DNA from 3 places in the Priestia sp. FSL W8-0524 genome. Region 3 is predicted to be linked to each of the others. Evidence: a T-box and tRNA genes for the amino acid it is inferred to sense, from the RefSeq annotation. Region 3 holds a T-box; the other regions hold tRNA genes.

Region 1 (2,239 bases), 2.5 Mb from region 3:
GCGGGTGATGAGAATCGAACTCACGACATCAGCTTGGAAGGCTGAGGTTTTACCACTAAACTACACCCGCGTTACTTAAGATGGGGCGACTGATGGGAATCGAACCCACGAATGCCGGAACCACAATCCGGTGCGTTAACCACTTCGCCACAATCGCCGTCTTAAAATGGTGGCTCGGGACGGAATCGAACCGCCGACACAAGGATTTTCAGTCCTTTGCTCTACCAACTGAGCTACCGAGCCAAACAAAATGGCGGTCCCGACGGGAATCGAACCCGCGATCTCCTGCGTGACAGGCAGGCATGTTAACCGCTACACCACGGGACCACTTTGGTTGCGGGGACAGGATTTGAACCTGCGACCTTCGGGTTATGAGCCCGACGAGCTACCGAACTGCTCCACCCCGCGATGATATGAATATGATATAAATAAATGGCGGAGGAAGAGGGATTCGAACCCCCGCGGGCTTTAACACCCCTGTCGGTTTTCAAGACCGATCCCTTCAGCCGGACTTGGGTATTCCTCCGTATATTTATAACAAATGTAACTTATATGGTAGCGGCGGAGGGAGTCGAACCCACGACCTCACGGGTATGAACCGTACGCTCTAGCCAGCTGAGCTACACCGCCATATTATTCGTTACAATTATTTAATTTCATTGGTGGAGCCTAGCGGGATCGAACCGCTGACCTCCTGCGTGCAAGGCAGGCGCTCTCCCAGCTGAGCTAAGGCCCCATAAATGGTCGGGAAGACAGGATTCGAACCTGCGACCCCTTGGTCCCAAACCAAGTGCTCTACCAAGCTGAGCTACTTCCCGTTTATGGCGCGCCCGAGAGGAGTCGAACCCCTAACCTTTTGATCCGTAGTCAAACGCTCTATCCAATTGAGCTACGGGCGCTTATTAAAATGGTGCCGAGGGCCGGACTTGAACCGGCACGGTAGTCACCTACCGCAGGATTTTAAGTCCTGTGTGTCTGCCAATTCCACCACCCCGGCAGGACTTATATACGTGGAGCGGAAGACGAGGTTCGAACTCGCGACCCCCACCTTGGCAAGGTGGTGTTCTACCACTGAACTACTTCCGCGCATATATGAAATTAAGTAAAGATGCGGGTGAAGGGACTTGAACCCCCACGTCGTAAGACACTAGATCCTAAGTCTAGCGCGTCTGCCAATTCCGCCACACCCGCGTGTGAATATTAAATGGTGAGCCATGAAGGACTCGAACCTTCGACCCTCTGATTAAAAGTCAGATGCTCTACCAACTGAGCTAATGGCTCGAAAAAAATGGTGCCGGCAAGAGGACTTGAACCCCCAACCTACTGATTACAAGTCAGTTGCTCTACCAATTGAGCTACACCGGCGTGCAATCTCTGACTTAAATAGTCGATGATGGAGGATGACGGGATCGAACCGCCGACCCCCTGCTTGTAAGGCAGGTGCTCTCCCAGCTGAGCTAATCCTCCGATATAAAAGCCTGGCAACGTCCTACTCTCACAGGGACAAAGTCCCAACTACCATTGGCGCTAAAGAGCTTAACTTCCGTGTTCGGTATGGGAACGGGTGTGACCTCTTCGCTATCGCCACCAGACATATTATATTATACACTATTATATAAAGAAAGCAATACTTTTTTTCGAAAGATTTATTCTTTCAAAACTAGATAACAGTTTGCTGAGTAAAGCTTACACTTTTAAAGTTTGGTTAAGTCCTCGATCGATTAGTATCAGTCAGCTACACATGTCGCCACGCTTCCACCTCTGACCTATCAACCTGATCATCTTTCAGGGATCTTACTAGCTTGCGCTATGGGAAATCTCATCTTGAGGGGGGCTTCATGCTTAGATGCTTTCAGCACTTATCCCGTCCACACATAGCTACCCAGCGATGCCTTTGGCAAGACAACTGGTACACCAGCGGTGTGTCCATCCCGGTCCTCTCGTACTAAGGACAGCTCCTCTCAAATTTCCTACGCCCACGACGGATAGGGACCGAACTGTCTCACGACGTTCTGAACCCAGCTCGCGTACCGCTTTAATGGGCGAACAGCCCAACCCTTGGGACCGACTACAGCCCCAGGATGCGATGAGCCGACATCGAGGTGCCAAACCTCCCCGTCGATGTGGACTCTTGGGGGAGATAAGCCTGTTATCCCCGGGGTAGCTTTTATCCGTTGAGCGATGGCCCTTCCATGCGGAACCACCGGATCACTAAGCCCGACTTTCGTCCCTGCTCGAC
Region 2 (2,239 bases), 3.0 Mb from region 3:
CTTATCTCCCCCAAGAGTCCACATCGACGGGGAGGTTTGGCACCTCGATGTCGGCTCATCGCATCCTGGGGCTGTAGTCGGTCCCAAGGGTTGGGCTGTTCGCCCATTAAAGCGGTACGCGAGCTGGGTTCAGAACGTCGTGAGACAGTTCGGTCCCTATCCGTCGTGGGCGTAGGAAATTTGAGAGGAGCTGTCCTTAGTACGAGAGGACCGGGATGGACACACCGCTGGTGTACCAGTTGTCTTGCCAAAGGCATCGCTGGGTAGCTATGTGTGGACGGGATAAGTGCTGAAAGCATCTAAGCATGAAGCCCCCCTCAAGATGAGATTTCCCATAGCGCAAGCTAGTAAGATCCCTGAAAGATGATCAGGTTGATAGGTCAGAGGTGGAAGCGTGGCGACATGTGTAGCTGACTGATACTAATCGATCGAGGACTTAACCAAACTTTAAAAGCGTAAGCTTTACTCAGCAACCTGTTACCTAGTTTTGAGAGAACAAAACTTTTTCAAAAAAGTCTTGCTTTCTTTATCAAATCATGTATAATATAATTTGTCTGGTGGCGATAGCGAAGAGGTCACACCCGTTCCCATACCGAACACGGAAGTTAAGCTCTTTAGCGCCGATGGTAGTTGGGACTTTGTCCCTGTGAGAGTAGGACGTTGCCAGGCTATTATTATTCCACAGTAGCTCAGTGGTAGAGCTATCGGCTGTTAACCGATCGGTCGTAGGTTCGAGTCCTACCTGTGGAGCCAACTGGCCCGTTGGTCAAGCGGTTAAGACACCGCCCTTTCACGGCGGTAACACGGGTTCGAATCCCGTACGGGTCACCATTTATTTTTATCTACATAATAGTGGAGGATTAGCTCAGCTGGGAGAGCACCTGCCTTACAAGCAGGGGGTCGGCGGTTCGATCCCGTCATCCTCCACCACCGTGCCGGTGTAGCTCAACTGGTAGAGCAACTGACTTGTAATCAGTAGGTTGGGGGTTCAAGTCCTCTTGCCGGCACCATTTATATCGGAGGGGTAGCGAAGTGGCTAAACGCGGCGGACTGTAAATCCGCTCCTTCGGGTTCGGCAGTTCGAATCTGCCCCCCTCCACCATTTTTATTGGGCTATCGCCAAGCGGTAAGGCAACGGATTTTGATTCCGTCATGCGTTGGTTCGAATCCAGCTAGCCCAGCCATAGAGAGCCATTAGCTCAGTTGGTAGAGCATCTGACTTTTAATCAGAGGGTCGAAGGTTCGAGTCCTTCATGGCTCATTTTAATAAGCGGAAGTAGTTCAGTGGTAGAACACCACCTTGCCAAGGTGGGGGTCGCGAGTTCGAACCTCGTCTTCCGCTCCATTTCTATATAAAAAAACATATTGGGGCCTTAGCTCAGCTGGGAGAGCGCCTGCCTTGCACGCAGGAGGTCAGCGGTTCGATCCCGCTAGGCTCCACCATACATATAAACGTACAACCTTTAAGCAATTTGCTTAAAGGTTTTTTTGTGTAGTTTCTACAAATTAGAATTGTATATATATTCAAAAAAGTGTCGAGTTGAGCCATCGCTCATTTAGCCGTTACAATAAGAGAGTAGCAACATTTGTGATGGGGGGACATATTATGAATAAGCTTTCAATTATTGGAGTACCAATGGATTTAGGTCAAACTCGCCGAGGGGTCGATATGGGGCCAAGTGCGATACGATATGCAGGTGTTATGGAACGCATCGAGAATATTGGATATAGTGTAGAAGATAAAGGGAATATTGAAATTGCCTTAGCTGAACGAGTACATAGTGATGAAAATACAAACTTAAAGAATTTAAAAGCTGTAGCGGATGCTAGCGAAAGACTTGCTCAGACCGTAAGTGATGTTATTACAAATAAAAGGTTTCCTTTAGTGCTAGGGGGAGATCACAGCATCGCTATCGGAACACTAGCAGGAGTAAGTCGTCATTATAAAAATTTGGGCGTAATTTGGTATGATGCACACGGAGATTTAAATACAGCAGATACGTCTCCTTCCGGAAATATTCACGGTATGCCATTGGCGGCAAGTATAGGTATAGGAGACGAAGCATTGACTCGAATTGGTGGCTATGCCCCTAAAGTCAAGCCCGAGAATATTGTGATTATCGGAGCCCGTTCTTTAGATGAAGGAGAAAAAGAGCTAATAAAGGAAAAAGGAATTAAAGTGTATACGATGCATGAGATAGATCGAATGGGTATGACAAAAGTAATGGAAGAAACAATT
Region 3 (2,239 bases):
ATCTGGAAATACGCTCGATACCATGATAATCCGCAATTTCGGTCAGCACCTAACGAAAAAGATGAAGTCATCCACCGAGAGCAATATGAAAGTTACCCGGTAGATCTTACTAACCTTAAAGAAACATCGGTTCCGGATCAAATTGAAATGTACAATTTGACCAAGGATCCGTTAGAAACAGTAAATTTGGCTTACCCGTATTTTTCAACAAATGAAACAAGGAAAATTCAGCGGCAGCTTGATGTTATTCTTAAAGAACAACTCAGGAAAAAACGGATTTTTCCGCAAAGTGGAAGCATGTACCAGGGGCTTCCGTCTAAAGATAGATAAAAAATAGTTTCGACGAGTTCAAGCCTAATATTGGTGTAAGTAGAAAAAGGTATATTTAATATTTTAGTATATAAATAAAAAAACTGATGATACTCGTGCTATGTTACTTATTCTGATTTGAGCAGTACTGGATTTTAATTCGTTAATAATACTTAGATAAAGCAAATAAGTGCTTGTAATATCTTTCTTTTTTGCCTTTATTTTTACAAAATAAAGGTAAAAACAAAATAAAATGCAGGTGTTAATATTATAATAAAAAACTTTTTAAGCCCATATATTCCTAAGTAACTTTTCGGGAATTTAAGCATAAATTAATTCTATAATATTAAAAAATAAAAATTATTTCTTGACTTCTGTAAAATTTATACACTATAATCACTTTTAACAACTAACAAACATTATTTGGCAATGAAAAGGACATGAATTAGGTGCCGTTTTCTTCGCAGAGAATAGGGTCAGCGGCTGGGAGCCCTTAAGAAATCATCTAATTTACCACCTTAGAGCTATTGCAGGGAATGTGCATAACTGAAACTGCAATCGGTAAAACCGTTATCTTTTTTGAGCGTAAAATGCATACAGGTATTTTACGGAATTAGGGTGGTACCACGACCGCATTCGTCCCTTCACTAGGGATGAGTGCGGTTTTTTATGTAGAAAAAATGAATATACAAGCATTGAAAAGGACATGAATCATTTTTGGATTTTCTTTACAGAGAGTAGGGTCACTGGCTGAGAACCCTTAGAAAACGAAATGAATTTACCACCTTGGAGCTGCGGCGGGGAATGTGTATACACTGAAACTGCAACCGGTAAAACCGTTATCTTTTTAAGCGTAAAATGCATACAGGTATTTTACGGAATTAGGGTGGTACCACGGCCGCATTCGTCCCTTTACTAGGGATGAGTGCGGTTTTTTTGTTGAATAAAAACATATTGGAGGAATGAACATGTCAAAACAAATGGAAGCAGAAAAACGAAATCATCAAAAATTAGGTCAAGAACTGGAGCTGTTTATGTCGATGGAAGAAGCTCCTGGTATGCCGTTTTTCTTACCTAACGGAATGATTGTTCGAAATGAGTTAGAAAACTACTGGAAACAAAAGCATTACAAAGCAGGCTATCAAGAGATAAAAACTCCCATCATGATGAAACAGGAGCTATGGGAACAATCAGGGCATTGGGAACACTATCATGAAAATATGTATTTTTCAAATGTTGACAAACAAAACTATGCGATTAAACCGATGAATTGTCCGGGAGCCATTTTATTGTTTAACAGCAAGCGAAGAAGCTATCGAGAACTTCCGATTCGATACGCAGAACTTGGATTGGTTCACCGTCACGAGCTTTCGGGCTCTTTAAACGGACTGCTAAGAGTCCGGTCATTCACACAGGACGATGCGCATTTATTCGTAGAACTTAATCAGATTGAAGCTGAGATTAGCCGCATTCTAGCGTTTATCCATGACTTTTATTCACATTTTGGCTTTGATTACAAAGTGGAACTATCCACACGTCCTGAAAAATTTATGGGAGATATTGAAACATGGAATCAAGCGGAAAAGTCGCTTCAATCTGTGCTAAATGAAAAAGGATTAGACTACCAGGTGAATGAAGGAGACGGGGCTTTTTACGGGCCGAAAATCGATTTTCATATTTTAGACTCCTTAGGCCGCAGCTGGCAGTGCGGAACAGTTCAGCTTGATTTCTTAATGCCAGAGAAGTTTGACTGTATGTATATTGGAGAAGACAATAAACCGCATCGTCCTGTAATGATTCACCGCGCTATATACGGTTCCGTTGAACGTTTTATGGCCATCTTGATTGAACATTATGAAGGTCAATTTCCTCTTTGGTTAGCTCCAGTTCAATTTAAGCTTTTGCCTATTGCACCGCCGCATGTGGAATA

What was found. A T-box is a leader RNA that pairs with one kind of tRNA and senses whether it is charged. The one in region 3 lies ahead of thrS (threonine--tRNA ligase), so its partner is inferred to be a tRNA-Thr.
Region 1: it has a tRNA-Thr gene. The T-box ahead of thrS (threonine--tRNA ligase) is inferred to sense a tRNA for this amino acid. The anticodon was not compared.
Region 2: it has a tRNA-Thr gene. The T-box ahead of thrS (threonine--tRNA ligase) is inferred to sense a tRNA for this amino acid. The anticodon was not compared.

What each region holds. Positions count from the first base shown of each region.
Region 1 is NZ_JBBOUG010000001.1:4,559,202-4,561,440, forward strand. It holds tRNA gene NST66_RS23790 (tRNA-Gly) at 1-70, opposite strand, end outside; tRNA gene NST66_RS23795 (tRNA-His) at 82-157, opposite strand; tRNA gene NST66_RS23800 (tRNA-Phe) at 168-243, opposite strand; tRNA gene NST66_RS23805 (tRNA-Asp) at 252-327, opposite strand; tRNA gene NST66_RS23810 (tRNA-Met) at 332-408, opposite strand; tRNA gene NST66_RS23815 (tRNA-Ser) at 434-526, opposite strand; tRNA gene NST66_RS23820 (tRNA-Met) at 554-630, opposite strand; tRNA gene NST66_RS23825 (tRNA-Ala) at 661-736, opposite strand; tRNA gene NST66_RS23830 (tRNA-Pro) at 742-818, opposite strand; tRNA gene NST66_RS23835 (tRNA-Arg) at 823-899, opposite strand; tRNA gene NST66_RS23840 (tRNA-Leu) at 909-997, opposite strand; tRNA gene NST66_RS23845 (tRNA-Gly) at 1,012-1,086, opposite strand; tRNA gene NST66_RS23850 (tRNA-Leu) at 1,110-1,191, opposite strand; tRNA gene NST66_RS23855 (tRNA-Lys) at 1,206-1,281, opposite strand; tRNA gene NST66_RS23860 (tRNA-Thr) at 1,290-1,365, opposite strand; tRNA gene NST66_RS23865 (tRNA-Val) at 1,395-1,467, opposite strand; rRNA gene rrf (5S ribosomal RNA) at 1,477-1,592, opposite strand; rRNA gene NST66_RS23875 (23S ribosomal RNA) at 1,702-2,239, opposite strand, start outside.
Region 2 is NZ_JBBOUG010000001.1:5,089,415-5,091,653, forward strand. It holds rRNA gene NST66_RS26625 (23S ribosomal RNA) at 1-444, shown strand, start outside; rRNA gene rrf (5S ribosomal RNA) at 554-669, shown strand; tRNA gene NST66_RS26635 (tRNA-Asn) at 679-753, shown strand; tRNA gene NST66_RS26640 (tRNA-Glu) at 757-831, shown strand; tRNA gene NST66_RS26645 (tRNA-Val) at 855-930, shown strand; tRNA gene NST66_RS26650 (tRNA-Thr) at 935-1,010, shown strand; tRNA gene NST66_RS26655 (tRNA-Tyr) at 1,019-1,102, shown strand; tRNA gene NST66_RS26660 (tRNA-Gln) at 1,110-1,184, shown strand; tRNA gene NST66_RS26665 (tRNA-Lys) at 1,189-1,261, shown strand; tRNA gene NST66_RS26670 (tRNA-Gly) at 1,271-1,345, shown strand; tRNA gene NST66_RS26675 (tRNA-Ala) at 1,368-1,443, shown strand; gene rocF (arginase) at 1,607-2,239, shown strand, end outside.
Region 3 is NZ_JBBOUG010000001.1:2,102,395-2,104,633, forward strand. It holds gene NST66_RS10535 (sulfatase-like hydrolase/transferase) at 1-330, shown strand, start outside; T-box leader at 730-956, shown strand; T-box leader at 996-1,224, shown strand; gene thrS (threonine--tRNA ligase) at 1,278-2,239, shown strand, end outside.